Regions from separate parts of the Stenotrophomonas sp. YJH_SMC_122 genome, predicted to be linked through region 3. Evidence: predicted binding sites of a transcription regulator. Region 3 holds the regulator's gene; each other region holds the start of a gene.
The links. The regulator FliA, encoded in region 3, starts transcription of late flagellar genes. The targets are predictions, from matches to a motif close to TAAAGTTTNNCNNNCNNNGGCCGATAA.

Region 1 (9,703 bases), on a different contig from region 3:
CGGCCGGTTGGCTGTTGTCTGGCATGCTGCTGGCCGGGCTGTTGGGCACCGCGCTGACCCAGGGCTTGATCGCCTATACGGCAGCGATGGCTCCGGCCGCGCAGCGCGGGCGCGTGGTGGGGGTGGTGCAGGGTGGGGTGTTCATCGGGCTGCTGCTCGCGCGCGTGCTGTCCGGCACGGTGGCGGCCATTGCCGGCTGGCAAGCGGTCTATCTGCTGTCGGCAGCGCTGATGGCGGTCCTGGCCGTACTGCTGTGGCGGCGCCTGCCCGCAGTGCCGGCGCCATCGGTTCCTCCACGCTGGCGCGAGTTGCTGGGCTCGATGCTGGGCATGCTGCGCCGGGATCGAACGCTGCGCGAGCGCGGTCCGCTGGCGTTGCTGCTGTTTGCCGGACTCAACGTGTTCTGGGCGGCGGCCCCCTTGCCGCTGTCGGCGCCACCGCTGCAGTGGTCCACTGCGGCCATCGGTGCGCTCGGCCTGGCCGGGGTGGCAGGTGCATTGATGGCGTCGCGGGTCGGGCACTGGATGGACCGCGGTCTTGCCGATCGGGTCAGTCTTGGCGCGCTGCTGCTGATGCTGGTCGCGTGGTGGCCGCTGCTGGGCCTGCCGCAGTCGCTGTCGTTGCTGCTGCTGGGCGTGATCGTGCTCGACCTCGGTGGGCAGGCACTGCACGTATCGAACCAGGCGCTGCTGCTGCGTGCGCAGGAAGGGCAGCATGGGCGCCTGGTGGCGTTGTACATGCTGTTCTATGCAGTTGGCAGTGGGGCGGGTGCGGCAGCGGGGCCCTGGGTGCAGGCCCGGCATGGCTGGCCCGCTGTGTGCCTGCTGGGGGCGGGCATCGCGTTGCTGGCGCTGCTGTGGTGGGCAGCATGGCGGGTGGTGGTGTTCAACGCCTCGGCTGGGCCGCGAACCGGTAGAGTCGACTGTCGGTAGAGTCGACTGTCAGTCGACTGCTCTTCGCCCCGCGTGCGAAAAATCCCGCGCTGCGCGCGATAGTCGACCAGCGGTCGACTCTACCTGTCCTGTCGTCATCGCTGCAGTGCACGCCGTCCCGGGGCTTCCTGCAGGTCCGCGCTGGCCACTACCACGCGGTTGCGGCCGCTGCGCTTGGCCTCGTACATCGCCGCGTCGGCACGTGCCATCAACCGTTCGTAGTCCGGGTGGCCATCATGGCCGGCCACGCCGATGCTGGCAGTCAGTTCCAGCACCTGGCCATTGGCCAGCACAACCGGCGACTGCGCGATCTGCCGGCGCAGGCTCTCGGCAATCACCGAGGCCTGTGACTCGCTGGCGGCAACCAGCACCACCACGAACTCCTCGCCGCCGTAGCGGAACAGGTAGTCGCTGCCGCGGGTCAGCTGGCCGAGCAGGCCGGCGACGTGCTGCAACGCGCGGTCGCCGGCGTCGTGGCCGTGACCATCGTTGATCGCCTTGAAGTGATCCAGGTCGAGCAGCAGCAGCGAGAACGGCGTGCGGTTGCGCGTGGCCAGCTCGATCTCCCTGCGCAGCACGGTAGGCAGGAAGCGGCGGTTGAGCAGGTTGGTCAGGGCATCGCTGCCGGCATCCAGTTCGCCGATGCGCTCGAACAGCAGCGTCATCAGGGTACGGATGGCGGCCAGGTCCTCGCGGATGGCCGGCAGCACCGCCAGTCGCTGCGCCGGGGTGTCGGTGGCGGCCTGTTGCAGTCGATCATCGATACGCGCCATCAACTGCCCGACCTGCTGGGTCTCGCTGCTCTCGCCGAAGCTGGGGATGCCCTTGTGGGTGAACCACAGGCCGAACTCGGAACTGGCCAGGCTGGCACTGTCGCTGCCCTGCACGTGGCCGGCCAGTGCGTACAGCAGCGCGTTTTCCCAGTCCAGCAGCAGGGCGCGCTGGCGCTCGCGTTCAGTACCGACATTCTGCACCAGCGAGAACAACCGGTAGGCAGCATCGGCACGGGTGGAGCGCTCGCGTGCATGGGTGTAGGCCAGGGTCATGCCTTCCATGGCGATGTCCATGATCGCGCTGAGGCAATCGATGGCGGCGAACGCGGTGGCGCTGTCGGGCGCGTCGTCGCGCAGGCGAACGAACAGCTCGTGCTTGAGTACGCGCGCGCCGCGGGTGACCAGGTCGACCGGAATGCCGACCCGGGCGTGCACATCGCCGATCACCCGTTGCGAGGCGACGGTGGCGGCAATGCCGTCGGCATCGGTGGTCAGCAACTGCACCAGCCAGCGCTGCATGGCCGGTTGCAGGCGTTGCTTGACCTGGTCGTGGGACAGGAAGCGGCGTGCACGCCCGTCCTGCAACAGCACTTCGTAGAAGCGACGGGCCAGCGCCGGCGGGGCATCGGTTACGGCGGCGTGCAGCAGCGCGGTGGCGGCAGGGCCGGCCTGTTGCAGGCAGTGCTGCCAGGCCTCGGCCAGCGGCTGGCTGGCATCGTCCAGTTGGGGTGGTTCCACGTCGATCTCTGACTGCGTACGGCAAACCACGGGTATCGGCCGCGGTGGCGTGCGGTTGATGGTGGGTAAGCCGGCCAGTTTAAGCGCGATGCAGGGTCGTTCGGCACGCAGGGCACATCACGCCTGCGGTAGCAATGAGCGAACGCATTTGAGAATCACTCGCATTGGTGGGAGAATGCGCGCACGGATCGGGCCGCAGGCGACTGCAGCGACGCTCCGCCTCCCCTCGTCGTTGCCTCAAGCCCTTTGCCAGAGGCCCCGTTGCCCTGCCAGAAGGTCCAGATCATGTCTCCTGCCGTTGTCCTCTCGCCGCGCCCGCTGGCGCTCGCCGTTGCCGCCCTGCTGGCCGGCAGTGCCATGGCCGCCCATGCGGAAACAGACGCTACCGATATCGATACCGTGCATGTCACCGCTTCGCAGATTGCCCGCCAGGCATTGGGTACCTCGACCATCACCGCCGAGGACATCGCCAGGCGCCCACCGGCCAACGACATCGCCGAACTGCTGCGGACCATGCCGGGCGTCAACCTCACCGGCAACAGCGCCTCGGGCCAGTACGGCAACAACCGCCAGATCGACCTGCGTGGCATGGGCCCGGAAAACACCCTGATCCTGGTCGATGGCAAGCGCATCGGTGCGCGCGATGCCGTGCGCATGGGCCGCAGCGGTGAGCGCAATACCCGCGGTGATACCAACTGGGTGCCGGCGGAAATGATCGAGCGCATCGAAGTGCTGCGCGGCCCTGCGGCGGCACGCTATGGCTCCGGTGCTTCCGGCGGCGTGGTCAACATCATCACCAAGCGCCCGACCGGCGACCTGACCGGAGCGGTCGACCTGTATGGCCTGGTGCCCGAGCACAGCGCCGAAGGCGGCAGCGAGCGCGTCGGCCTGCAGCTGAGCGGGCCGATGACCGATACCCTGTCGTTCCGCCTGTACGGCAACCTCAACAGGACCGACGCCGACTCACTGGACCTCAACCGCCAGTACGCCACCAACCCGAACGCGGTGCCGCCGGCTGGTCGCGAGGGTGTCAAGAACCGCGACGTCAACGCGTTGCTGCGCTGGGACATCACCGCCGACCAGGTGGTGGAGTTCGAAGCCGGCACCAGCCGCCAGGGCAACATCTACGCCGGTGACCGCGCGGTCAGCACTACCGGTACCTCGACCGGCGTTGACCTGGCGGCGCTGGCCGAAGGCGAAGCGGAAACCAACCGGATGTACCGCAACACCGGCGCGATCACCCATCGCGGCCGCTGGGGCGACGTGACCTCGCGGGTGACCGCCGCGGTGGAAGCGGTCAACAACTCGCGCATCAATGAAGGCCTGGCCGGTGGCCCGGAAGGCAGCTTCAACGGCACCGACTGGTCGACCTCGCGGCTGCGCAACTACCAGCTGGATGGCGAAGTGAGCTTCCCGACCACGCTGGGCGGCGCCGAGAACATCTGGACGCTGGGCTTTGAATACCTGGACAGCCGCCTGACCGACCCGTACTCGATGAGCCAGTCCAGCAGCAGCGGCGGTGGCATCCCGGGGCTGTCGGCCGATCGTGCGCGCGGCAAGGCCGATGCGCAGACCACGGCGGTGTTCGTGGAGGACAACATCTACCTGGGCGAGCGCTGGATCGTCACCCCGGGCCTGCGCTTCGACCACCACAGCCAGTTCGGCAACAACACCAGCCCCAGCCTCAACGCGCAGTTCCGCATCAGCAGCGACTGGGTGGTGAAGGGCGGCATTGCCCGCGCGTTCAAGGCGCCAAACCTGTACCAGTCCAATCCGGACTATCTGTACTACACCCGTGGCAACGGCTGCCCGAATGCACTGCCGAGCCTGGGTGCCGGTTGCTACATGCGCGGCAACGCGGACCTGAAGGCGGAAACCAGCCTGAACAAGGAACTGGGCATCGAGTGGGCACCGCAGAGCGGCTGGCAGGCGTCGTTGACCTACTTCCACAACGATTACAAGGACAAGATCCAGGCCGGCTACACCCAGATCGGGCTGACCGCCGACACCAAGGGCCGCATCTTCCGCTGGGAGAACGCGCCGAAGGCGATCGTGCAGGGGCTGGAAGGCAACCTGGTGATCCCGCTGGTGGGCGAGCAGGGCAACCGCCTGAAGTGGAGCAACAACTTCACCTACATGGTGGAAAACGAGAACAAGACCACGCACCAGCCGCTGTCGGTGATTCCGAAGTACACGATCAACACCATGCTGGACTGGCAGGCCACCGACAGGCTGTCCGTGTTGCTGACCGGCACCTTCTACGGCAAGCAGGAACCGGCCACGACCAACATCAACAACGACCCGCGCTGCACCGGCAGCTGCGATGCATCGATCGCGCTGCAGGATCGTGGCGCGTACAACATCTGGGGCGTGAGCGCGCGCTACAAGGTGACCGAGACGGTCAGCTTCGGCTTCGGCGTGAACAACCTGGCCGACAAGCGCCTGTTCCGCGAGGCCAACAGCAGTGATGCCGGGGCGGCGACCTACAACGAGCCGGGCCGCGCGTACTGGGCCAGCCTGCGCTTCGGCTTCTGACCGCAGGCGGTCGTCGGTCTGCGGCCCTCGCCGGGCCATGCCCGGCGAGGGCTCGTGTGGCCTGCAATGTTATAAACAGCGTAATAGTCTCCCCCGCCGGCACCGCGTAGCCTGCACCGCATCGCAAAGGAGCTGTTGCCATGGGCCACGACCACGATCACCTGCCGTCCCAGATCCGCCACGAGAAGCCCTTGTGGTGGGCACTCGGCCTGACCACCACCTTCCTCGTCGTCGAAGTGGTGGGCGCGTTCTGGACCAACAGCCTGGCGCTGCTGTCCGACGCCGCACACATGGCCACCGATGCGCTGGCGCTGATGATCGCGCTGGTCGCGGTACGGTTGAGCCGGCGCCCGCCGGATGCGCGCCGCACCTACGGCTATGCACGGCTGGAAGCGTTGGGCGCGATGATCAACGGTGCCATGCTGTTCGTGGTCGCCGCCTACATCCTGTGGGAGGCGGTCGGCCGTTTCCGCCAGCCGCAGGAGATCGCCTCCTCCGGCATGCTGGTGATCGCGGCTGCGGGCCTGGTCATCAACCTGATCTCGATGCGCCTGCTGCAGGCGGGCAGTGGCGAGAGCCTCAACGTGAAGGGCGCCTACCTGGAAGTATGGGCCGACATGCTCGGCTCGGTGGCAGTGATTGCGGGCGCATTGTTGATCAAGTGGACCGGATGGAAACCGATCGACCCGATCCTGGCCGTGCTGATCGGCCTGTGGGTGCTGCCGCGTACCTACGTGCTGATGCGTGAGGCGATCAACGTGCTGCTGGAAGGCGTGCCCAAGGGCATGGATGTGGCCAGGGTGCGCGACAGCCTGTCCGGTCATGCTGCGGTGCTGGACGTGCATGACCTGCATGTGTGGGCGCTGGCCTCCAGCACGCCGGCGCTGACCGCGCACATCGTGATGCGCGACGGCACCGACGCCGATGCGCTGCGCCGTGAGCTGGGCGGGCGCCTGCACGATGACTTCGGCATCGAGCACGTGACGCTGCAGATTGAAGCGGACCACTGTGGTGAAGCCTGCGCTGGACCGGCGTCGGCCAAGGGCGGCGCGCAGCAGGGCCATGAAGGCCACGACCACGGTGAGGACGCGCAGGGCCATCGCGGCCACGTGCATCATTGAATGAAAATGAAAGCCGCACCGGGGAATGCCCGGTGCGGTCATTCGTCCCGTCGCGAGGCCAGCCGATCCGCCAGCCGGGTCGGTTCCGGCAGCCGGTAACCGCGCAGCGTGCGCTGCACCCAGTCCAGCGCGGTATCGGCACTGACCCGATGGCCGCCGGCCACGAACAGCGGCTTGCAGCGCACCTTGCTGCGCAGCACCCAGCCCAGTTGTTCGTCGCCATCCTGCAGCGGCGCATGTGCACCGGCCTCGGCGCCCGGTTCGACGAACCGGCCCACCAGCTTTGACTTGGCCACGCCGATGCTGGGCAGGTCGGTGACCACGCCCAGATGCGCGGCCACGCCCAGCCGGCGCGGATGGCTGATGCCATGGCCATCGACGAACACCAGGTCCGGCGTGCGCGGCAGCAGCGCCAGCGCGGCCAGCAGTGCCGGCAGCTCGCGGAAGCTGAGCAGACCGGGGATGTAGGGCATCACCGTGGGGATGCGCGCGATCTCCTGCGCCACGGGCTTCAGCGTCTCCACGTCCAGCAGTACCGCCGCGGCGCGGGTGATGGCGCCGTCGTCTTCAAAGCCAACATCCAGCCCGGCCAGCCAACGGACGTCGCGTGGCAGGCGGTCCTGGCGCTCCACGCGGCCGGCCAGCTGGAGCTGCTGCGCGCGTGCCGCGGAGACGCTGCCTTCCCAACATCCGGGATCGATCACCGTATTCATCGGTCACAGCATCGCACGGGCGGCGCCACGGCCCGGTGAGCGGCGGCCGGGCTACAATGGCGGCCTGCCTTTCCTCGCGTTGGAGACCCTGCAGTGACCCGTAAACTCGTACTGTTGCGCCATGGCCAGAGCCAGTGGAACCTGGACAACCGCTTCACCGGCTGGGTCGATGTCGACCTGACCGAGCAGGGGCGCCGGGAAGCGGCCGCCGCCGGTCGCCTGATGCGCGAGGAAGGCCTGCAGTTCGACGTCGCCCACACCTCCGTGCTCAAGCGTGCCATCCACACCCTGCAGGGTGCGCTGGCCGAGCTGGAGCAGGACTGGCTGCCGGTGACCAAGTCCTGGCGCCTCAACGAGCGCCACTACGGCGGCCTGCAGGGGCTGGACAAGGCCGAGACCGCGGCCAAGCACGGCGAAGAGCAGGTCAAGGTCTGGCGTCGTTCGTACGACATCCCGCCGCCGCCGATGGACCTGGAAGATCCGGGCCACCCGATCCATGACCGCCGCTACGCCGGTCTGGACCGCAACGCGCTGCCGGGCACCGAGTCGCTGGCCACCACCCTGGACCGCGTGCTGCCGTACTGGCACGACGCCATCGCGCCGCAGCTGAAGGACGGCAAGACCGTGCTGGTCACCGCCCACGGCAACTCGCTGCGCGCGCTGTACAAGTACCTCAACAATGTCTCGCGCGAGGAGATCCTCGAGCTGAACATCCCGACCGGCATCCCGCTGCTGTTCGAACTGAACGATGACCTGACCGTGCAGTCGTTCCGCTACCTGGGCGACCCGGAAGCGGCGCGCAAGGCCGCTGAAGCAGTAGCCAACCAGGGCAAGGCGAAATAAGAAGCAGAAGGCCGGCGCAAGCCGGCCTTCGCTTTTGTAGAGCCGAGCCCACGCTCGGCCGGCGCTGTCGCAACCCGGTAGAGCCAACCCATGGGGGCTGCATCAGCCAGCTACGAGGGATCCATGCGGCGCACCTTGGGCGGCTGCAACGCGGCAATGTCGATGACGTGGTCCTGGCATATCACCTGATAGTGCGTGAATGGGCCCGGGTAACTGACATCGGCGAAGGTGGCATGGTCCAGATAATCGAGGAACTTCGAACGGCTGTAACGGCGGAAGAGGTTGCCGCTCCAGGCTTCGGAGTCGTCCCAGCTCTGGTAGGACTCGTTGTGCACGGCGTAGCTGATGTAGGCGTTCCAAACCAGCTCGAACCGCTGCGAATGGGAAGTTATCTCTATCGCGCGCACGCCCTCGATCGAACGTCCATTGCCGAAGTCCACTGGGCGGGGCTCTCCTGTCACCTGTCCCTCTTCGATGACCAGCCGCAGACAGTTGGCCTCCGGTTCGCCAATACCCGTCAGGAATAGATACTCGCAGCTGTCGAGGGCCAGTAGCAGCGCAGCGTCGTCCATGGGCGCGATATCCGGTGATCGGGAAGATAAGAATACCGGCGTGCAGTTGGTTGGCGACTCCACGGGCTCGTGACCTTTGGCCGGTCCCTGCCGTGGGCGTGCCCGGCTACCCTGTGAAATTACCCGCAGGAGAGCCTCATGAACGTCCGCAATCTGGTCCCGCTGGGCCTGACCATCGCCATCGCTGCCTCGCTGGCCGCCTGTGGCAAGAACGAAACCGCGCCGGCGGCCAGTGCCGACGCCAAGCCGGCCTTCGACCTGTCGCAGATCAAGACGCCGCTGATCTCGCTCAACAGCGCCGACCTGGATCCGGCCATTTCGGCCTGTACCGACCTCAATGGTTTCGTCAACAGCAAGTGGCTGAAGGCCAACCCGGTGCCGGGCGACCAGACCACCTGGGGCAGCTTCGAGATCCTGCGCGAGCGCTCGCTGGAAGTGCAGCACGCGCTGGTGCAGCAGGCCGCCGCCAGCCAGGCCAAGGCCGGCTCAGTGGAAGCCAAGATCGGTGACATCTGGAAGACCGGCAACGACGAGGCCAAGATCGAAGCCGCCGGCCTGGCGCCGCTGCAGCCGCAGCTGGACAAGATCACTGCACTGAACGACACCGCTGCCATCACCCAGTACCTGCGCGACAGCCAGGCCGAGGGCAAGGGCGTGCTGTTCTCGCTGTTCGCCAATGCCGACTACAAGGATTCGGCCAACGTCATCGCCTACGTCGGCCAGGGCGGCCTGGGCCTGCCGGAGAAGGGCTACTACTTCGACGACGCGCAGGCCAAGATCCGCGACGCCTACGTGGCCTACATTGCACAGGTGCTGACCCTGTCCGGTGTGGACGCGGCGCAGGCCGCCGAGCAGGCCAAGGCCGTGATGGCCTTCGAAACCCGCCTGGCCAAGGCCTCGATGTCGCGCATCGAAATGCGTGACCCGGCCAAGCGCTACAACCCGCTCAGCGCCGCAGATGCCGACAAGCTGACCCCGAACTTCAGCTGGACCGCGCTGTTCGACACCCTGAAGGTGCCGGCCGCACAGAAGTTCTCGCTGGCGCAGCCGGGCTTCTTCGGTGAAATGGACAAGATGCTCGCCGATGTGCCGGCCAGCACCTGGCAGGCCTACCTGCGCTTCCACACCATCGACGATGCCTCGCCGTACCTGAGCAGCCAGTTCGAGAAGGCCAACTTCGATTTCTACGGCACCACCCTGCGTGGCCAGAAGGAAATGCAGCCGCGCTGGAAGCGCGTGCTGGAGTCGGTCAACGGCGGCATGGGCGAAGCCCTGGGCCAGCTGTACGTCGACGCCGTGTTCCCGGCCGAGTCGAAGGTGGCCATGCAGCACCTGGTGGAGAACCTGTCGCAGGCACTGAAGGCGCGCCTGGAGCAGCTGCCGTGGATGGGCGAGGAAACGAAGAAGAAGGCACTGGAAAAGTGGGCCAGCTTCACCCCGAAGATCGGCTACCCGGACAAGTGGCGTGACTGGTCG
Region 2 (9,703 bases), on a different contig from region 3:
GAACCGCCGGGCCGGCCGCCTGCACGCCCACGCCCGAACCGAGGAACAGGCCGGCGCCGATGGCACTGCCCAGGCCCATCATGATCAGCTGGCGGGGCTTGAGCGAATGTCCGAGGCGGGACGGCGAAGCGGTCGGAATCGAATTGGGCATCGGCGGGGCTGGCGGCGGGCTACAGGGGCGACACATTACCCTGTCCCATGCCCGCGGGGATAGGCACAGCGCAGCAGGCGGCTCAGGCCAGCGCCGGCTCGCCGACACTGCCACCAATGCGGGCACGGTAGGCGCGCGGCGAGAAACCGGTTTCAGCCTTGAACTTGCGGGTGAAGGCACTCTGGTCGCTGAAACCGCAGGCCTGGCCGATGCAGGCAATGCTGTCGTCGCCATGCAACAGGTGCATGGCCATCTGGATCCGCAGCCGGGTCAGCACCTGCTGCGGGGTCATCTGGAACACCTTGCGGAAACTGCGCTCCAGCTTGGACAGCGAAAAGCCGGTGATGTCCAGCAGGGTCTGCATGCGCACGTTCTCGGCGTAGTGCGCGTTGAGGTGGGCCAGGGCCAGCCGCAGCTGCTCGTACTGGGCGCCCAGGCTGTCCTTCTGGCCCAGGTCGCGGGAAATGCCGATCAGGCCCTCGATGGCGCCATCGACCAGCAGCGGGCGCTTGCAGGTCAGGCACCAGCCCGGTTCGCGGTTGGCGAACAGGTGCAGCTCCATCAGGTTCTCGATCACCTCGCCGGACAGCACGCGGGCGTCCTGGTCGACATAGTCCGCGCTGAGGCCGGTCGGGTAGATCTCGGCCGCCGTGCGCCCGATCACGTCCTTGCGCGCGCGCAGGCCCAGCCTTCGCAGCATGGTCTGGTTGACGTGGGTGTACCGCCCCTGGCGGTCCTTGATGAAGAACAGCACGTCCGGGATGGCGTCGAACAGGGCTTCGATGTCGGCGGGCTCGACTCGCATGGGGCAAGCATACCCGAGCCTGCTTTTGCCCGTGCGTTCACCTTTGCCGGACCTGGGTTTAACGGGTTCGGTTCCAGTGTCGTGGTTCCCTTGATGATCCGGAGCCCCTCATGGCCGCCAGCAAGCCGACCGGCAAGCGCGCAACCGAAAACCACCACCGCGGCAATGGCGATGAACTGCACCAGCGCGCCGACGGCAGCCACCCGGCGATGACCACCGATCAGGGCATCCCGGTGGCAGACAACCAGAACTCCCTGCGGCAGGGACCTCGAGGACCCACGCTGCTGGAAGACTTCATCCTCCGCGAGAAGATCACCCACTTCGATCACGAACGCATTCCCGAGCGCATCGTGCACGCACGTGGCAGCGCGGCACATGGCTACTTCGAGTTGACCCGGTCTCTGGCCGCCCATACCCGGGCGCGCATCCTGACCGAGGTAGGCGTGAAGACGCCCGTGTTCACCCGCTTCTCGACCGTGGCCGGTGGCGCAGGCTCGGTGGATACCCCACGCGACGTGCGCGGCTTTGCGGTCAAGTTCTATACCAAGGAGGGCAACTGGGATCTGGTCGGCAACAACATCCCGGTGTTCTTCATCCAGGACGCCATGAAATTCCCGGACCTGGTGCATGCGGTGAAGATGGAACCAGACCGTGCGTTCCCGCAGGCCGCCACGGCCCATGACACCTTCTGGGACTTCATTTCGCTGATGCCCGAATCGATGCACATGATCATGTGGGCGATGAGCGACCGCGCCATCCCGCGGTCGCTGCGGATGATCGAAGGCTTCGGTGTGCACAGCTTCCGCCTGCTGAACGAGGCGGGCGAGTCGACCTTCGTCAAATTCCACTGGCGACCGAAGCTGGGCATCCAGTCAACGGTCTGGGACGAAGCGTTGAAACTGCAATCGGCTGACAATGACTTCCATCGCCGCGACCTGTTCGAGGCCATCCAGCGCGGCGACTTTCCCGAATGGGAGCTGGCGGTGCAGCTGTTCACCGAAGAAGAAGCGGACGCATTTCCGTTCGATCATCTGGATCCGACCAAGATCATCCCTGAATCGCTGGTACCGCTGCAGGTGATCGGGCGCATGGTACTGGACCGCTGGCCCGACAACTTCTTCGCCGAGACCGAGCAGGTGGCGTTCTGCCCGGCCAACGTGCCGCCGGGCATCGACTTCAGCAACGATCCGCTGCTGCAGGGCCGCCTGTTCTCCTATCTGGACACCCAGCTGCTGCGGCTTGGCGGCCCGAACTTCCACCAGATCCCGGTTAATGCCCCGAAGTGCCCGTTCGCCAATCACCACCGCGACGGCCACATGCAGATGCAGGTGCCCAAGGGTCGCGTCGCCTATGATCCCAGCTCGCTGCAGGCGGACTCCCCGCGCGAGACGCCTGCCGGATTCCGCAGCCACGCCAGCGCGGACGATGGCCGCAAGGGCCGCACCCGCGCCGAGAGCTTCGCCGATCACTACAGCCAGGCGCGCATGTTCTTCCGCAGCCTGGAAAAGCCGGAGCAGGCGCACCTGGCATCGGCGCTGGTCTTCGAGTTGTCCAAGGTGGAAACGCTGAAGGTGCGGGTGCGCACGGTCAGCCACCTGCGCAATATCGACGAGTCACTGGCGCAGCGCGTAGCCGATGGGCTCGCGCTGCCGGCACTGCCCGACCCCGCGCCGACCGCCACGCCGGTGCGGGACATGCCTGCCGCTCCCGAGGTGCGCGTGATCGGGCGCAACAAGCCCACCCTGCAGGGTCGCTGCATCGGCATCCTGTTCGACGAAGGCTCCGACGCGCGCGTGATTGCCAACCTGAGCAAGGCCGCCCGGAAGGCAGGTGCAGACGTGAAGCTGGTCGCACCAAAAGTGGGAGGCGCCACGCTCAGTGACGGCAGCGTACAGGCCGCCGATGGGCAACTGGCCGGCACGCCATCGGCTGTATTCGATGCGGTAGCCGTGGTGCTGAGCGTAGAGGCATCAAAGGCGTTGTCGAAAGAGAGCGCCGCCCTTGAGTTCGTCAGCCAGGCGTGGGCACACCTGAAGGCCATTGCCAGCGACGCGGGCGGCCAGGCGCTGCTGAAGGCGGCGCGGGTCGGCAACGACCCCGGCATCGTCGAAGCAGAAGACGCCAAGGCATTCCTGGCGGCGGCCGCCACCCGCCAATGGGCGCGTGAACCCAAACTGCGACTGCTGGCCTGACCACAACGAAGAGGAGAACCGTCATGCCCCGTGGTGACAAATCCGCATATACCGAGAAGCAGAAGCGCCAGGCCGAGCACATCGAGGAAAGCGAACGTGATCGCGGCGCGAGTGAAGGCACCGCCGAGCGCATTGCCTGGGCCACCGTGAACAAGCAGGACGGCGGCGGCAAGCGCGCCGGCAGTGCCCGCAAGGGCGCGAAGAAGGCGACCAGCAAGAAGGCTGCCAAGAAGGCGCCTGCCAGGAAGTCGGCCACAAAGAAGGCCGCAACCAAGACGACGGCGGCGAAGAAGGCACCTGCGAAGAAGGCGGTGGCGAAGAAGGCACCGGCTCGCAAGACCGCGACAAAGAACGCCACAAAGAAGACGACGAAGAAGGCTGCGGCCAAGAAGGCGGGTACGGCCGCCTCGCGGAGCGCCGCCGCAAAGAAGGCGGCCAGAACGCGGGCCGCGAAGAAGACCGTGCGCAAGGCGGCGGCGAAGAAAGCTGCGCGTACGCGTGCGCGCGGCTGAAGCGTCGGTCAGGAGGGGAGCGTCCTCATCCATGCGGCAACTTCGGCTGCGGCTGCGTCAGCACGGGCCTGCAGCAGCAGATGGGGCCCTTCCAACGACACATGGCGGGCCTCGGGCAACAGGGCCTGCAGTTCGGCCACGCTGGGCGGCCACAGCAGGCGGTCGTGGCACGCGTGCAGGCACAGCGTTGGCACCTGGATTGCCGGCAGCAATGCACGCACGTCGACCCGCAGGGTCGCTGCGGCGCGTTGCCGCAACGTGCTCGTCGGAGCCCGGGCCAACGCATCGCGCAGCATCGACGTGTGCCCGCGGGTGCGCCACCGCCCCAGCAACAGGCGCGCCAGCAATGCCACGGGAGGCAGCGGCCATGCCGGCGACAGCAGGGCTGCGCTGGCTGCAGGCAGTGGCACCGGCCGACGCGCAAAGGTCGCGGCAAGCACCAGTCCGCGCAGCCCGGTGGGTTGGCGCGTGGCCAGTTCAACAGCCAACGGGCCCGAGAAAGACTCGGCGAGCAGGATGAAGGGACGGCTGGGCAGCTGCGGCCACAGCTGTTGGGCAAGCATGGCGTGATCCTGTGGTCCCTGCGCGGGCAGCGTGATCGCCTGCGTCGTCAGACCGTGGGCCTGGAGTGCCGACAGGAACGGGGGCGACAGCCTGCCGGAGCCATCCAGACCGGGCAGCATCAGCACGTGCTGCGGCGCGGCCGACGCAGGGAAACAGATCGGCGTTTCCTCGCTCCCGATTCCCATGCCACCTCCTTTGCTGGCAAGCATCACCCACATCGGCAGGCAACGGAACCTCTGCTCCGGCTGTCCTGCTGCTTTGCCGGCCAAGGTTGGGCAATACTACCCGCTCTGCCGCGGGACGCGGCTACCCGGGAGAGCCGTTGATGCGAGGGACCTGCGCGCTGGTCATGATGGCCCTGATGCTGCCACTGGACAGCTCCGCCAGCGATGGTTGGACAAACGGGGATGGCAAGGCGTTGGCGGAGACCGATGCCATGAAATCCAGCGACGGCTTCGCGGCATCGCTGCTGGTCACTTCCGATGCCGACTGGCGGGCCAAGTGGGCGACCCCGCCGGAGACCACTCCCCGCTTCAACGAGGCCGACGAAGTCCACCCGGGCGGCGAGTTGTTCCTGCTGACATTCCTCTCCAACCCGCAACTGGACGAGAACCGCGTACCCAAGGTGCACTGCGACCTGCGCATGCTGCGCCCGGACGGCAGTGCCAGTATCGACGAACGCGATGTTCCCTGTTTCACCGCCGCCCTGACCGGCCCGCCAAACCTGCTGTACATGACCAACGTGCACCTGAAGTTCGTCGCCGAGGCCGGTGATCCGAAAGGCACGTGGACTGCGCAGGTGGTGGTCCGGGATCTGCTGCGGAAGGTGAGCCTGCCGCTGCAGGCCCGCTTCGACGTCCGTTGAACCGGGGCATGCGGATGAAGATGCGGCGACTCCTGAGCTGGACCGGTCTTGCGCTTTGCGTGGTCTACCTGCTGTTGACTGCATGGCTGGTTCACGGCGCGCAGTCGGAAGCGGACCCGAAGGGCACCTATATCCTGATGGCGCTCCCCATCACCCTGCAGTCTGCCGCACTCGATGCCATCGGCGCAGGCGGCCTGCTGCATGGCAAACCCTGGTCGACCGCATATGCAGTGCTGGTTCCGCCAACACTGCTGTTGCTGTACGCAGCCGGCTGGCTGATCGAACGATCCGCGCAAAGGCGCTAGCCCGCGGCATCGATCCGGTGGGTGCATCGACGCCCTGCATGCGGGACATCGCAGGCAGGGCGCCATCCAGCATCCAGTTACAGGTCGCTTACGCCGCCCGCGCCGGCATGACCGGCATGCGCGGCCCCTGCTCCAGCTGGAACACCGCCACCGACGTGGTCAGCGCATGCGCCTGTTCTTCCAGCGCGCGGCTCGCCGCAGTGGCTTCTTCCACCAGGGCCGCGTTCTGCTGGGTCACCTGATCCATCTGCACCACCACTTGGTTGACCTGCTCGATGCCGGCGGCCTGCTCCTTGCTGGCCGCTGCGATGTCGCTCATCAGCTGGGTGGTACGCGAACTCGCCTGGGCCACGCGTGCGATCGCGGCTTCGGATTCAACAGTCACCGCCAGGCCACTCTTCACCTTGGCAGCAGCGTCTTCGATCAGTTCCTTGATCTCCTTGGCGGCGACACCGGCACGCTGCGCGAGCGTGCGCACTTCGCTGGCGACCACGGCGAAGCCACGACCCTGTTCGCCTGCACGCGCGGCTTCCACTGCAGCATTCAGCGCCAGGATGTTGGTCTGGAACGCGATGCCGTCGATCACCGTGGAGATTTCCGAGATGCGTGCCGAGGACTGATCGATCTCGCCCATCACCGAGGCCATCTGCGCCATCGCCTGCTCGGTCTCGCGTACGGCGGCACCGGCGGCATGCGCTTCGCTGTCAGCCTGACGCGCCAGTTCGGCGTTCTGGCGTACGGTGGAGGTCAGCTCCTCCATCGACGCGGCCGCTTCTTCCAGATTCGCGGCCTGCTGCTCGGTGCGGCGCGACAGATCATTGTTGCCGGCGGCCAGTTCCTGGGCCGCGTTGTTGATGCTGTCGGCAGCCACCTGGATGCCGCGGACAATGCCGGTCAGCTGCGCGGTGGTGGTGTTGGCATCGTCGCGCATGCGCGCAAACACGCCTTCGTACTCGCCATCCATGCGTGCGGTCAGGTCGCCATGCGAGATCGCGCGCAGCACGTCGGAAACATCGGCGATGCTGGCCTGCGAACTGGCCATCATGCCGTTGAGGTGCTCGACCATCGTCTTGAACTGGTACTGGAACGCAGCGGCATCGCCACGCATGCTGAAATCGCCGGCGCGTGCGGCGCGGGCCAGTTCATCGATCTGCGCGTTGATTGCCATCAGGCTCTGCTTCACCGCCGCCAGGGTGCGGGTCAGCGTGCCCTTCTCGCCCGGGTAGTCCGGCAGGTCGCGGCTGAGGTCACCCATGGCGTAGCGCTGCATCACCTCGGCCATCAGCAGTTCCACCTGCACGTGCGATTCGACCAGGCTGTTGGTGGCCTGCACCATGCGACCGAAATCACCGGGGAACGCGCTGGCGTCCATGCGATAGCGGATCGCACCGGCCTCGTGCTGCTCGGCCATCTGCAGCTGCGCGCCGATCGCCGCCTGCACACTCTGGCGGACACTGGCCATCGCCTCACCCAGCTGGGTCAGCTCGTCGCGGCCACCGAGGCGGAACTCCTGGTCCAGCTGTCCCTTGGACAGGCGCTCGGCCAGGTTCACCGCGCGCGCCAGCGGACCGGTCAGGCTGCGGCCGATCATCACCGAGGCACCGATGCCGACCAGCAGTGCAACGCCGCCCAGCACCAGCAGCTGCAGCAGGCTGCGCTCGCCCAGGCGGATGGCCTCGGCGGCAGCCTCACGGCTTTCCTTCTCCTCGAAGTCCACGCCATCGGACAGTGCCTTGTTCCAGCCGTTGGCCGCTTCCTGCACCGGGCCCAGGGTCAGCGCCACGGCACCCGGGTAGTCGCCCTGCTCCATCAGTTCGCTGGTCTGCTTGTTGAGCGGGCGCGCGATGGCACGCTTGGCCGCGATGGTTTCCGCGATGGCCTTGCCCTCCGCATCGCCTGGCAGTGCCTGGTAGGCGGTCCAGCTGGCCTCATAGCGCTTGACCAGATCGGCAATACGCGTCTCATCGCTGCCGCGGTCTTCGCCCTGGCGGATCAGCATCTCGCGCCGCACCACCATCATCTGGTTGTTGGCGTCGAGCATCTGCGACAACAGGCGCACCTTGGCCACGCTGACGTCGACCACCTGCTGCATCGCGCGCTTCTGCACGACACTGGCGGTGGCGCCGGTGGCCACCACGGCGGCAACCAGCAGCAGCAACAGGCCAAAGCCCAGCCCAAGACGCCAGGCAACCCTGACGTTCCTCAAGTAGTTCATGGGGGTATCCAAAACGGGGGGATGTGGCCTTATCGGCGGCACGCCAGGCAATCTTGATCGCCACCGGCCGATGCCGTGGGGCACCATTCACCTTGGCGAGCCCCCGGCCGACGGCACCCGCGCCTGGACGGTGGCGCAACGCCTTGACTGCTCATGCCGGCGTCAGATCGCTTTCACGGCGGCTCGGCGCGGGCTGCAGGCAAGGTAGTGGCGTTATCTGCTGGAGTTCCCAATGCCCTTGCCCGTGTACCGATCCGCCCTGCTCGCTCTCTCGCTGCTGGCATCGCCGGCGTTCGCGCAGGCGCCGCCCCCTGGACTGCCCGCCCCCATTGCCGAGAAGGCCGGGCCGGACACCGCAGCACGCTCCGCCCTGCACGCCCAGGTGCTGCTGGATCGAGCAAATTTCTCGCCCGGACAGATCGACGGCGAAGTGGGCAGCAACCAGCGGCGCGCGGTGTCGGGTTTCCAAGCGGCGCACGGCCTGACCGTCACCGGTGAACTGGACGACGCGACCTGGAAGGCCCTGCAGGCTGATACGGTCCCCCCTCTGGCCAGCTACACGCTGACTGCCGAGGATGTTGCCGGTCCGTTCCAGGCGGTGCCGAAGGGCCCCGCCGCACAGGCCAAACTGAAATCGCTGGGCTTCAACAACGTCGAAGAGTCGCTGGGCGAACGCTTCCACACATCCCCTGAGCTGTTGAAGCTGCTCAATCCGGGCGTGGATCTGAGCAAGGCCGGCAACCGCATCCAGGTGCCCAACATCGCACCATCGGCGCTACCGAAGGCAGCCAAGGTGGTCGTCGACAAATCCGATTCCACCCTGCAACTGCTGGATGCCCAGGGCAAGGTGACCGCGCAGGTGCCTGTCTCATCCGGCAGCCAGCATGATCCACTGCCGATCGGCGAATGGAAGATCCTGGGCGTTTACCGCGACCCGTCGTTCCACTACAACCCCAAGCTGTTCTGGGATGCGCGCAAGGGCGAAAAGAAGGCGACGCTGCCGCCGGGCCCGAACAATCCGGTCGGCCGGGTCTGGATCGACCTGTCCAAGCCACACTACGGCCTGCATGGCACGCCCGAGCCCGGGCATGTCGGCAAGACCGAGTCACATGGCTGCGTACGCATGACCAACTGGGATGCACTGCGCGTGGCTGATGCGGTGGATGAGTCGGTGCCCGTGGTGATGCAGGAGTGAGCCGATGCGTCTTTCGCAGCTGATCGTGCTGGGTGTTCTGCTGGGACTGGGGGCCGGCTGGTGGCTGCACCGCGATGCAGGCGAGCCGGTAGCCGCCTCGCTGCCGGAAGCGCCATCGACGGTGGCCGCCGCGCCGGTGACGGAACCGGTAGCGCCGGGCGCAACAGCCCCACCCGCTTCCAACGCGCCGCCGGCCGCGCAGGCTCCGGATGCACCGCCCGGGTTACTGCTGCCGGTGCAGGGCATCCTGCCCTCGCAGCTGCGCGATACCTTCACCGATGCACGCAGCGAGGGCCGCGTACACGATGCCATCGACATCATGGCCGATGCCGGTACGCCGGTGCTGGCGGCGGCCGATGGCACGGTGGAGAAACTGTTCGACAGTGAGCGCGGCGGGCTGACGATCTACCAGTTCGAGCCCAGCGGGCGCTGGTGCTACTACTACGCGCACCTGCAACGCTACGCCGATGGCCTGGCCGAGAAGCAGGTGATCAGGCGCGGGGATGTGATCGGCTACGTCGGCAGCACCGGCAATGCCAGCGCCGAGGCCCCACACCTGCACTTCGAGGTGCATGTGCTGGGGCCGGAAAAGCAGTGGTGGAAGGGACAGTCGATCAATCCCTATCCGCTGCTGAAGTCGGCGGCACCTATGCCCGGCGCTGCCAGCGCCGCAACGCCAAAGTAATGACAGCCAACGCAGCCCCTGGAATTAGCAGGAACAGGGCCGCCATCTTCCAGAAGAAGAACGGCCACAGCCAGAGGTAATCCAGGTCGGTCAGCTTCAGCAGATCCAGCGGTGGCTGCAGCTCGATGTCTGCCGGATGCCCCGCCAGCGCCGGGCCCACCTTCAGCACGGTTACCCGCAACCATGAGCGGCCGCGTGGCAATGCGTCGCTGCG
Region 3 (9,703 bases):
TTGCGATCCTGGCGGTAGTGCTGGTGGTCTCGTGGCTGGACCAGCGGGTGGAGGCGCAGCTGCTGCGGCTGCGCAACTCGATGCTGAGCACCTCGTTGACCGATGCCCAGCAGGAACTGACCCAGGCCGCGCTGCACGATCCGCTGACCCGCCTGCCCAACCGCCTGCTGCTGCAGCGGCGTATCGTGCAGGCGCTGGCCGAAGCCGAACAGGGCGGCAGCCGCTTCGCGGTGATGTTCATGGACCTGGACGGCTTCAAGCAGGTCAACGATGCCTACGGCCATCAGGCCGGCGACGCACTGCTGGTGGCGGTGGCCGAGCGTACCCGCCAGCTGCTCCGGCCCAACGATATGCTGGCCCGTCTGGGCGGCGACGAATTCGTGCTGGTGGTGCGCATCGAGCACGACGAGGACCTGCCCACCCTCGCCCGGCGCATCCTGCAGGCGGTGGGCAGCGGCCCGCTGCTGCCGGACAACGAACTGCAGGTGACTGCCAGCATCGGCGTGGCCATCTGCCCCGACCACGCTGCCAGCGAGCGCCAGCTGATGGCCTTCGCCGACGCGGCGATGTACCAGGCCAAGGAATCCGGACGCAACGCCTTCGTGCTGTTCGCCGACTGGATGAACGACAGTGCCGAGCAGCAGTTCCGGCTGCTGGCCGACCTGCGCCGTGCGATCGGCAGCGAGCAGCTGTTCCTGCACTATCAGCCGAAGATCCGCGTGGCCACCCAGAAGGTGGCCGGTGCCGAAGCGCTGATCCGCTGGAAGCACCCGGAGCACGGGCTGATCCCACCGGACCGCTTCATCCGCCTGGCCGAACGCAGCGGCGCGATCAACGAGATCGGTCGCTGGGCACTGGACCAGGCCTGCCAGCAGCTGCGGCGCTGGCGCGACGCCGGGCATGAAGGCTGGTCGATGTCGGTGAACCTGTCGCCGGTGCAGTTCAGTTCGCCGCACCTGCTGCAGGATGTGCGTGAAGTGATCGAACGCTACGACATTGCCCCGCGCCACCTGGTGCTGGAGATCACCGAAAGCACGGTCATGCGCGATACCGATGCCAGCCTTCGCCTGCTGCAGGCCCTGTCGGCGCTGGGCGTGGGCATCTCCATCGATGATTTCGGAACCGGCTATTCCAGCCTGCTGTACCTGAAGCGGCTGCCGGCCACGGAGATCAAGATCGACCACGCGTTCGTGCGTGACCTGGAACACAGTGCGGAGGACGTGGTGATCGTCTCGGCGATCGTGGCGCTGGGCCATGCACTGGACATGGACATCGTCGCCGAGGGCGTGGAAACCGCCGCGCAGCGCGCCTACCTGGAGCGCCTGGGCTGCGACTTCCTGCAGGGGTACCTGCTGGGACGGCCGGTCGATGCGGCGCGCTTCATGCAGCTGCATGACCTGCCCCGGCCGCGGGTGGAACTGGCACAGAGCCCGCCGCCCAGCGGCAACGCTCCGCTGTAGAGCCGAGCCTGCGCTCGGCTGCGCTTCGCGCCTGCCCTACCGTAGCCGAGCGCAGGCTCGGCTCTACCAAACCGGCCATCGGCAGATCCGCGCCGTGCGTGGAACAGTTCTTGCACGCCCTCCGGCAACCCCTGCCGCAGTGCACGTGATGTCCGAGAACGAATCCGCCGGCGAAAAGACCGAACAACCCACCGAAAAACGCCTGCGCGATGCCCGCGAGCAGGGCAACCTGCCGCGCTCGCGCGAACTCGGCACCGCCGCCGTGTTCGGCGCCGGCGTGCTGGCGGTGATGGCCATGAGCGGCTCGATCGGACGCGGCGCCAGCGCCTGGATGAAGCAGGCGCTCAGCCCCGAGCAGACCCTGCGGCAGAACCCGAAGGAACTGTTCGGCCACTTCGGCGACCTGCTGCTGCAGTTCCTGCTGGTGATCGCACCGCTGGTGCTGGTCTGCCTGCTGGCCAGCTTCGTCGCCCCGCTGGTGATGGGCGGCCTGCGCTGGTCGCAGAAGGCGTTGCTGCCCGACATCAACCGCATGAACCCGATGAGCGGGCTCAAGCGCCTGTACGGCCCGGAGGCCATTGCCGAGTTCACCAAATCGCTGCTGCGCGTGGCCTTCGTCGGCGTCGCCGCCGGGCTGGTGGTCTGGACCGGCTTTGACACCCTGCGCGGGCTGATCCACCACCCGCTGGAGGCGGCCATCACCGACGGCCTCGGCTTCACCCTGCGGCTGCTGCTGGCCACCGCCGGCGCGATGCTGGTGCTGGCCGCCATCGACGCGCCGTACCAGCGCTGGAACTGGATGCGCAAGCTGAAGATGACCCGTGAAGAGCTGCGCCGGGAAATGAAGGAAAGCGAAGGCAGCCCCGAGGTGAAGGGCCGCATCCGCCAGCTGCAGCAGCAGATGGCCAACCGCCGGATGATGGAAGCGGTGCCCACGGCGGACGTGGTGGTGGTCAACCCCACCCACTACGCGGTGGCCCTGAAGTACGAGGGCGGCGCCATGAACGCCCCTACCGTGGTCGCGCTGGGCGTGGACGAGACCGCCCTGCGCATCCGTGAAGTGGCCGACGGCAACAAGGTCGCGATCGTCTCCGCCCCGCCTTTGGCACGCGCCTTGTATCGGGAAGGCCAACTCGGAAAGGAAATCCCCGTGAGACTGTATTCGGCCGTCGCCCAGGTCCTGTCCTACGTCTACCAGTTGCGCGCCTGGCGCACTGGCCCGATGCCGGACGCCCCGCACATCCAGGTGGATGAATTCGGCAAGGGAGGCCGCCCGTGAGCGCCCAGCCCGCCACCGGCTTCAACACCCGCCGCGCCCTGGAAATGATCCGCCAGGGCCTTGGCGCGCCGCTGATCGTGCTGGCCCTGCTGGCCATGGTCGTGGTGCCGCTGGCCGCGCCGGTGCTCGATGCGCTGTTCACCTTCAACATCGCCATCTCGCTGATGGTGCTGCTGGCGGTGGTCTACGTGAAGCGCCCGCTGGACTTCACCATCTTCCCGATCGTGCTGCTGATCACCACCATGCTGCGGCTGGCGCTGAACGTGGCCTCCACCCGCGTGATCCTGCTGAACGGCCAGAACGGCCACGATGCCGCGGGCAAGGTCATCGCCGCCTTCGGTGAATTCGTGATCGGCGGCAACTACGCGGTCGGCATCGTGGTATTCGCGATCCTGACCATCATCAACTTCGTGGTGATCACCAAGGGCGCCGGCCGCGTCTCGGAAGTGACCGCGCGCTTCATCCTGGACGCGATGCCCGGCAAGCAGATGGCGATCGACGCCGACCTCAACGCCGGTTTGCTGACGCGCGAGGAAGCCAAGCTGCGCCGCGAGGAAGTGCGTGAGGAAGCCGACTTCTACGGTGCGATGGACGGCGCCAGCAAGTTCATCCGCGGCGATGCCATCGCCGGCATCCTGATCCTGTTCATCAACATGCTCGGCGGCCTGGCCGTGGGCGTGCTGCAGCATGGCATGCCGTTCGGCGACGCCGCCGCCACCTACACCCTGCTGTCGATCGGTGACGGCCTGGTGGCGCAGCTGCCGGCCCTGCTGGTCTCCAGCGCCGTGGCCATGCTGGTCACCCGCGCCTCGCGTTCGCAGGACATGGCCCAGGCCATGACCGGCCAGGTGTTCGGCCAGTACCGCGCGCTGGCGATCACCGCCGGCATCATCGGCGTGGTCGGCCTGGTGCCGGGCATGCCCAACGTCGCTTTCCTGACGCTGGCCGCGATCCTCGGCTTCATCGCCTGGAAGCTGTACCGCAAGGGTAAGGCGCCGGCTGCCGATGCGGCAGGCGGTGGCACCGATGCCGCCGCGCTCACTGCGCTCGGGCGCCCAGCCGCCGCAGCCCCCACTGCCGAGCTGAGCTGGGACGAACTGCGCCCGGTCGATCCGCTGGGCCTGGAGGTCGGCTATCGGCTGATTCCGCTGGTGGACAGCAACCAGGGCGGCGAACTGATGGCGCGCATCAAGGGCGTGCGCCGCAAGCTGACCCAGGATGTCGGCTTCCTGATTCCCTCGGTGCACATCCGCGACAACCTGGAACTGCCGGCCAACGGCTACCGCGTGCTGGTGCATGGCGTGCCGGTGGCCACCGCCGAAATCCATCCGGATCGCGAGCTGGCACTGGACCCGGGCAGCGCGCTGGGCACCCTAGAGGGCATCGCCGGCAAGGACCCCGCGTTCGGCCTGGATGCCACCTGGATCCAGCCGCACCAGCGCGCCCAGGCCGAAACGCTGGGCTACACGGTGGTCGACCCGGCCACCGTGGTCGCCACCCATCTGTCGCACCTGATCCGCGAACATGCTCCCGAGCTGCTCGGCCATGAGGAAGTGCAGCACCTGCTGGCCAACCTGGCCAAGAGCGCGCCCAAGCTCGTCGAAGATCTGACGCCGAAGGCGCTGCCGCTGTCGGCGGTGGTGCGCGTGCTGCAGAACCTGCTGGTCGAGCGCATTCCGATCCGCCAGCTGCGCAAGATCGCCGAGGCACTGGTCGAACATGCGCCCAGCAGCCAGGACCCGGCGGTGCTGACCGCCGCGGTGCGCACCGCGCTGGGCCGCTTCATCGTGCAGGAGATCGCCGGAATGTCGGCGGAGCTGCCGGTGTTCACCCTCAACCCGCAATTGGAACGTGTCTTGCAGGAGTCCACGCAGGGCAACGGCGCCGCGCTGGAACCCGGACTCGCTGAGCGACTGCACCAGAGCCTGGCCGAATGTGTCAGCAAGCAGGAAGCCCGCAACGAGCCCGCGGTCGTGCTGGTACCTGGCCCGGTGCGCGCCGCGCTGGCCCGCCTGGTCCGCCACAGCGTTCCGTCGCTGTCGGTCCTGGCCTACAGCGAGGTGCCGGAGGACAAGCGCCTGAAGCTGGTCGGAACGATCAGCTGACGCCGCCCGCCGATGCGCCAGAAAACAGACACCACTTTCGAACCAACGCAACAGACAGACACCAAGGGGAACCCGCACCGTGCAGACCACCGACCACCCGAGTTCCCCGACCGCCACCCCGCCGTCTTCGCCTCGTGACCACAGCATGAAAATCAAACGATTCGTCGCCGCCGACATGCGCTCGGCCATGAACCTGGTGCGCAAGGAGCATGGTCCTGACGCCGTGATCCTGTCCAACCGCCGGATCGAGGAAGGCATCGAGATCGTCGCCGCCGCCAACTACGACGAGAGCGCCGTGCAGCGCGCACTGGAAGCCTCGCGCCGTGACGTTGCACCGCCGCCGGCACCCAAGCCGCGCACCGCCGCCGACGCGGTGATCGCCGCCGTCACCCGCCGCCGCAGCAGCACCCCGGCACCGGAACCGGTTGCCGCCACCACCTCGGCGGTGGCCGCCCTCGCCCGTGCGGCAGTGGGCGCTACCGGCCGCACCCTGGACAGCGCCGACGAGATCGTGCCGACCCGCGGCAGCACCGGCTTCGCCGCCACGCTGGCACGCGCCGCCGTCAATGAACCGGCACTGCCGGACCCGATCTTCGCCCCGTTCGCCGAGGCCATCGTTGCACCGGCACCGGCCGTCGCCGCGCCGGCCAACCGCGCCCGTTTCCAGATCGATCCGCCGCACCAGGCACATCACGAAAGCGTGGCGCCGGCGGTGCAGCCGCCGCCGCTGCCGACCGCAGCCCTGTCCGAAACGCAGCCGGAGGTCGCCGCCAGCGAACCGGCGTTGACCGATGCCATTGCCGAATCCGCGCCGACGCCCATGCTCGCCCCAGCCCCGGTGCTGACCGTGGTCGCCCAGGACGACGCCGAGATCCGCCAGCTGCGCCAGGAAGTGGCCGGCATGCGCCAGGTCATCGAGCGCGAAATGAACCGCTTCACCGACGAGCGCCTGCGCGGCTGCCCGGTGCGCGCCACCGCGCTGGACCTGATGGACGAGTACGGATTCGATGCTGGCCTGGCCCGCGACGTCGCCATGCAGATTCCGCTGGAGACCGAGGCGCACCGAGGCCGCGGTCTGATGCTGGGGCTGATCTCGCGCAAGCTGCCGATCGCCCCGGTCGACCCGCTGGAGGAAGGCGGCGTGATCGCACTGGTGGGCCCGACCGGCGCCGGCAAGACGACCACCATCGCCAAGCTGGCCTCGCGGTTCGCCGAGAAGCACGCGCCGCGTGACGTCGCCCTGGTCACCACCGACACCACCCGCATCGGCGCCCGCGAGCAGCTGTATGGCTACGGCCGGCAGCTCGGCATCGCCGTGCACGAGGCCAACAGCGGCACCGACCTGGACCAGCTGCTGGAACGTCTGAAGGACTACAAGCTGGTGCTGATCGACACCGCCGGCCTGGGCCCGCGCGACCGCGCCCTGGCCGCCCAGCTGCAGTGGCTGCGCGCCGCGCGCCAGGTCCGCACCCTTCTGGTGCTGCCGGCCAACACCAGCTTCGGCGACATGGACGAGGTGGTCCGCCGCTTCGGTGCCGCCAACCTGCAGGGCCTGGTGCTGAGCAAGCTGGACGAAACCGGCCGCTTCGGCAACGCGCTGTCGGTGGCCGTCGACCACGCCCTGCCGATCACCTGGGTGACCGATGGCCAGGACGTTCCGGACGACCTGCACCGGGCCAGTGCGGCCAATCTCGTACTTCGCCTTGAAGATTTGCGCCGAGCGGCCGATATGCCCTGCAACCCGGAGTTGAACCATGCCGTCGCGTGAGTACGCCAAGCTGACCAAGACCTTCCCGCTGTCGGCCACCCGCAGCGAGCCGCTCGGCCCTGTGCGCACCATCGCCGTGACCGGCGGCAAGGGCGGCGTGGGCAAGACCAACGTGTCGGCCAACCTGGCCGTGGCGCTGGCCGGCATGGGCAAGCGCACGCTGCTGCTGGACGCCGACCTCGGCCTGGCCAACATCGACGTGATCCTGGGCTTGAACCCCACCTTCACGCTGGCCGACCTGGTTGCCGGCCGCTGCTCGCTGGACGACGTCATCGTCGAAGGCCCGAACGGCGTGCTGGTGGTCCCGGCCGCGTCCGGCCGCCGGCACATGGCCGAGCTGGCCCCGGCCGAGCACGTCGGCCTGGTCAACGTGTTCTCCGAGCTGGAACGCGAGCTGGACATCATGGTGGTGGACACCGCCGCGGGCATCACCGACGGCGTGCTGACCTTCTGCCAGGCCGCGCAGGACACCGTGGTGGTGGTCTGTGACGAGCCGGCGTCGATCACCGACGCCTACGCGCTGATCAAGGTGCTGTCGCGCGAACGGGGCGTGGACCGCATCCAGGTGGTGGCCAACATGGTGCGCGACCCCAACGAGGGCCGCGTGCTGTACGAGAAGCTGACCCGCGTCTGCGAGAAGTTCCTCGCCGATGTCTCGCTGAACTACCTGGGCTGCGTGCCGCAGGATGACTGGCTGCGCCTGTCGGTGCAGCGCCAGCAGCCGGTGGTAAAGGCCTACCCGTCCAGCCCGTCCGCACTGGCGATCACCGAGATCGCGCGCCGCACGGCCCGCTGGCAGGCGCCGACCGAACCACGTGGCGGCGTCGAGTTCTTCCTCGAACGCATCCTCAAGCAGCGCGGGGTGGCAGCATGAAAGGCGCGGCCCAATACAGGGAGGTCCAGCGCTCGGCGGCCAACGAGGTCATCGCCCAGCACTCGGACCTGGTGCGGCGCATCGCCCACCATCTGGCCGCGCGCCTGCCGGCCAGCGTCGAAGTCGACGACCTGATCCAGGCTGGCATGATGGGCCTGATCGAAGCGTCGCGCAGCTACGACGCCGACCAGGGCGCCTCGTTCGAGACCTACGCCTCGATCCGTATCCGTGGCTCGATGATCGACGAGATCCGCCGTGGCGACTGGGTGCCGCGCTCGGTGCACCGCCGCGCACGCGATGCTGCGGCCACCATCCGCCGCCTGGAACAGAGCAGCGGCCGCGCCGCCAGCGCCACCGAAGTGGCCGCCGCGATGGAGATGCCACTGCCCGAATACCTGCGCCTGATGGAAGACGCTGCGCGTGGCCAGGTGCTGAGCCTGGAGTCGCGCATCGAAGACCAGGGCGAGCTGGACACCGTCGCCCAGGGCGGCCCGACCCCGCAACAGGTGCTGGAGCGTGGCGAGTTCGGTCGCGAGCTGGGCAAGGCCATCGGCCACCTGCCCGAGCGCGAACAGCTGGTGCTCTCGCTCTATTACGAGCAGGAACTGAACCTGAAGGAGATCGGCGCGGTGCTCGGCGTGAGCGAGTCGCGGGTCTGCCAGATCCACGGCCAGGCCGTGCTGCGCCTGCGCGGCCGGCTGAAGGTATTCGAGGCCGTCGACGCCGGCCTCGAAGAATGAACATCCCCGAGGCAGCTGCCCCCGGCCGCCCGGAATGAACAACAAAGGAACTCTGCTTTGAACAAGAACATGCGCATCCTGATCGTCGACGACTTCTCGACCATGCGTCGCATCGTCAAGAACCTGCTGGGCGATCTGGGCTTCACCAACACCGCCGAAGCCGAGGACGGGCATGCCGCGCTGTCGCTGCTGCAGAGCCAGCCGTTCGATTTCGTGGTCACCGACTGGAACATGCCGGTAATGACCGGCATCGAACTGCTGAAGGCGATCCGTGCCGATGCCAAGCTGAAGACCTTGCCGGTGCTGATGGTCACCGCCGAAGCCAAGCGCGAACAGATCATCGAAGCCGCCCAGAACGGCGTGAACGGCTACATCATCAAGCCGTTCACCGCGCAGACGCTGGAAGAGAAGCTCGGCAAGATCTTCGAACGCCTGGCGGCCAGCGCCTGATGGATACCACGGTCGACAAGAACGCCCTCGCCCTGCGCCTGCAGGAAGCACTGGACGCACTGGAGTCCGGTGACGAAACCGCCTGGCGGCAACGCATCGACGGACTGGTCGCGCTGCGCACGCAGCCGATGATGAGCGGCCTCTCGCGGCTGGCCCGCGAGCTCGGGCAGGCCCTGGGTGAACTGCCGACCGTGCCCAGCGAGGCCGGCGAACTGGACGATGCCTGCGCACGCCTGGACCACGTGGTGGCGATGACCGAACAGGCGACGCACCGCACCCTGGACCTGGCCGAGGAATGCCGCAGCCTGACCGAACAGCTGCGCGCCGAAGGCCTGCAGCCGGGCCAGGATGCGCAGCTCGAGCGCATCCGCCACAACCTCACCGAGATCGCCCTGACCCAGAGCTACCAGGACCTGACCGGGCAGATCATCCGTCGCGTCGTCGGCATCGTCCGCCGCGTGCATGAGGGCTTCGGCGCGCTCGGCCTGCCGCCGGAACAGCATCGCACCGATCCGGATCTGGCCGGGCCGGCACTGAAGGGACTGGACCGCCACGCGGTCTCGCAGAACGACGCCGACGACCTGCTGTCGGACCTGGGGCTGTAAGCATGAGCGCGGTATCCGACGACATCACTGCCGATTTCATCATCGAGGCGCAGGAAATCCTGGATCGCCTGGGCGAACAGCTGGTGTCGCTGGAGCAGGCACCGCAGGACACCGAACAGCTCAACGCGGTGTTCCGGGGCTACCACACGCTCAAGGGCGGCGCCGGCTTCCTCGGCGTCACCGCCATGGTCGAGCTGTGCCACGCCGCCGAAGAAGCACTGGGCATCGCGCGCGCGGGCCAGGCCGTGCTGCAGGCCCATCACTTCGATGCCGCCCAGCAATCGCTGGACTACCTGCAATCGATGCTGGATGCAGTTTCCTCCGGCACCGAGCCGGGCTATGCGCCGCCGGACCTGATCGCCCAGTTCGACATGCACGGAGGCGCCGCCGCGCCGGCCGCCCCGGCCACGGTAGCGGCGGCC

Region 1: AC5P66_RS01660 (GGDEF domain-containing protein) is a predicted target of FliA. The motif match lies at 2,476-2,502, and genes of this name have one in related genera.
Region 2: AC5P66_RS06800 (methyl-accepting chemotaxis protein) is a predicted target of FliA. The motif match lies at 7,639-7,665, and genes of this name have one in related genera.

Annotation. Positions count from the first base shown of each region.
Region 1 covers NZ_JCAFST010000001.1:347,423-357,125, forward strand. The annotation lists gene AC5P66_RS01655 (MFS transporter) at 1-932, shown strand, start outside; gene AC5P66_RS01660 (GGDEF domain-containing protein) at 1,028-2,443, opposite strand; gene AC5P66_RS01665 (TonB-dependent siderophore receptor) at 2,729-4,978, shown strand; gene AC5P66_RS01670 (cation diffusion facilitator family transporter) at 5,119-6,099, shown strand; gene nfi (deoxyribonuclease V) at 6,138-6,812, opposite strand; gene gpmA (2,3-diphosphoglycerate-dependent phosphoglycerate mutase) at 6,906-7,655, shown strand; gene AC5P66_RS01685 (hypothetical protein) at 7,766-8,227, opposite strand; gene AC5P66_RS01690 (M13 family metallopeptidase) at 8,366-9,703, shown strand, end outside.
Region 2 covers NZ_JCAFST010000003.1:324,018-333,720, reverse strand. The annotation lists gene AC5P66_RS06835 (amino acid permease) at 1-151, opposite strand, end outside; gene AC5P66_RS06830 (AraC family transcriptional regulator) at 234-956, opposite strand; gene AC5P66_RS06825 (catalase) at 1,067-3,148, shown strand; gene AC5P66_RS06820 (hypothetical protein) at 3,172-3,660, shown strand; gene AC5P66_RS06815 (alpha/beta fold hydrolase) at 3,669-4,409, opposite strand; gene AC5P66_RS06810 (hypothetical protein) at 4,550-5,089, shown strand; gene AC5P66_RS06805 (hypothetical protein) at 5,098-5,394, shown strand; gene AC5P66_RS06800 (methyl-accepting chemotaxis protein) at 5,483-7,609, opposite strand; gene AC5P66_RS06795 (L,D-transpeptidase family protein) at 7,842-8,804, shown strand; gene AC5P66_RS06790 (M23 family metallopeptidase) at 8,809-9,489, shown strand; gene AC5P66_RS06785 (hypothetical protein) at 9,452-9,703, opposite strand, start outside.
Region 3 covers NZ_JCAFST010000020.1:22,604-32,306, forward strand. The annotation lists gene AC5P66_RS19180 (putative bifunctional diguanylate cyclase/phosphodiesterase) at 1-1,460, shown strand, start outside; gene flhB (flagellar biosynthesis protein FlhB) at 1,609-2,739, shown strand; gene flhA (flagellar biosynthesis protein FlhA) at 2,784-4,844, shown strand; gene flhF (flagellar biosynthesis GTPase FlhF) at 4,990-6,612, shown strand; gene AC5P66_RS19200 (MinD/ParA family ATP-binding protein) at 6,599-7,486, shown strand; gene AC5P66_RS19205 (RNA polymerase sigma factor FliA) at 7,483-8,226, shown strand; gene cheY (chemotaxis response regulator CheY) at 8,284-8,676, shown strand; gene AC5P66_RS19215 (protein phosphatase CheZ) at 8,676-9,281, shown strand; gene AC5P66_RS19220 (chemotaxis protein CheA) at 9,284-9,703, shown strand, end outside.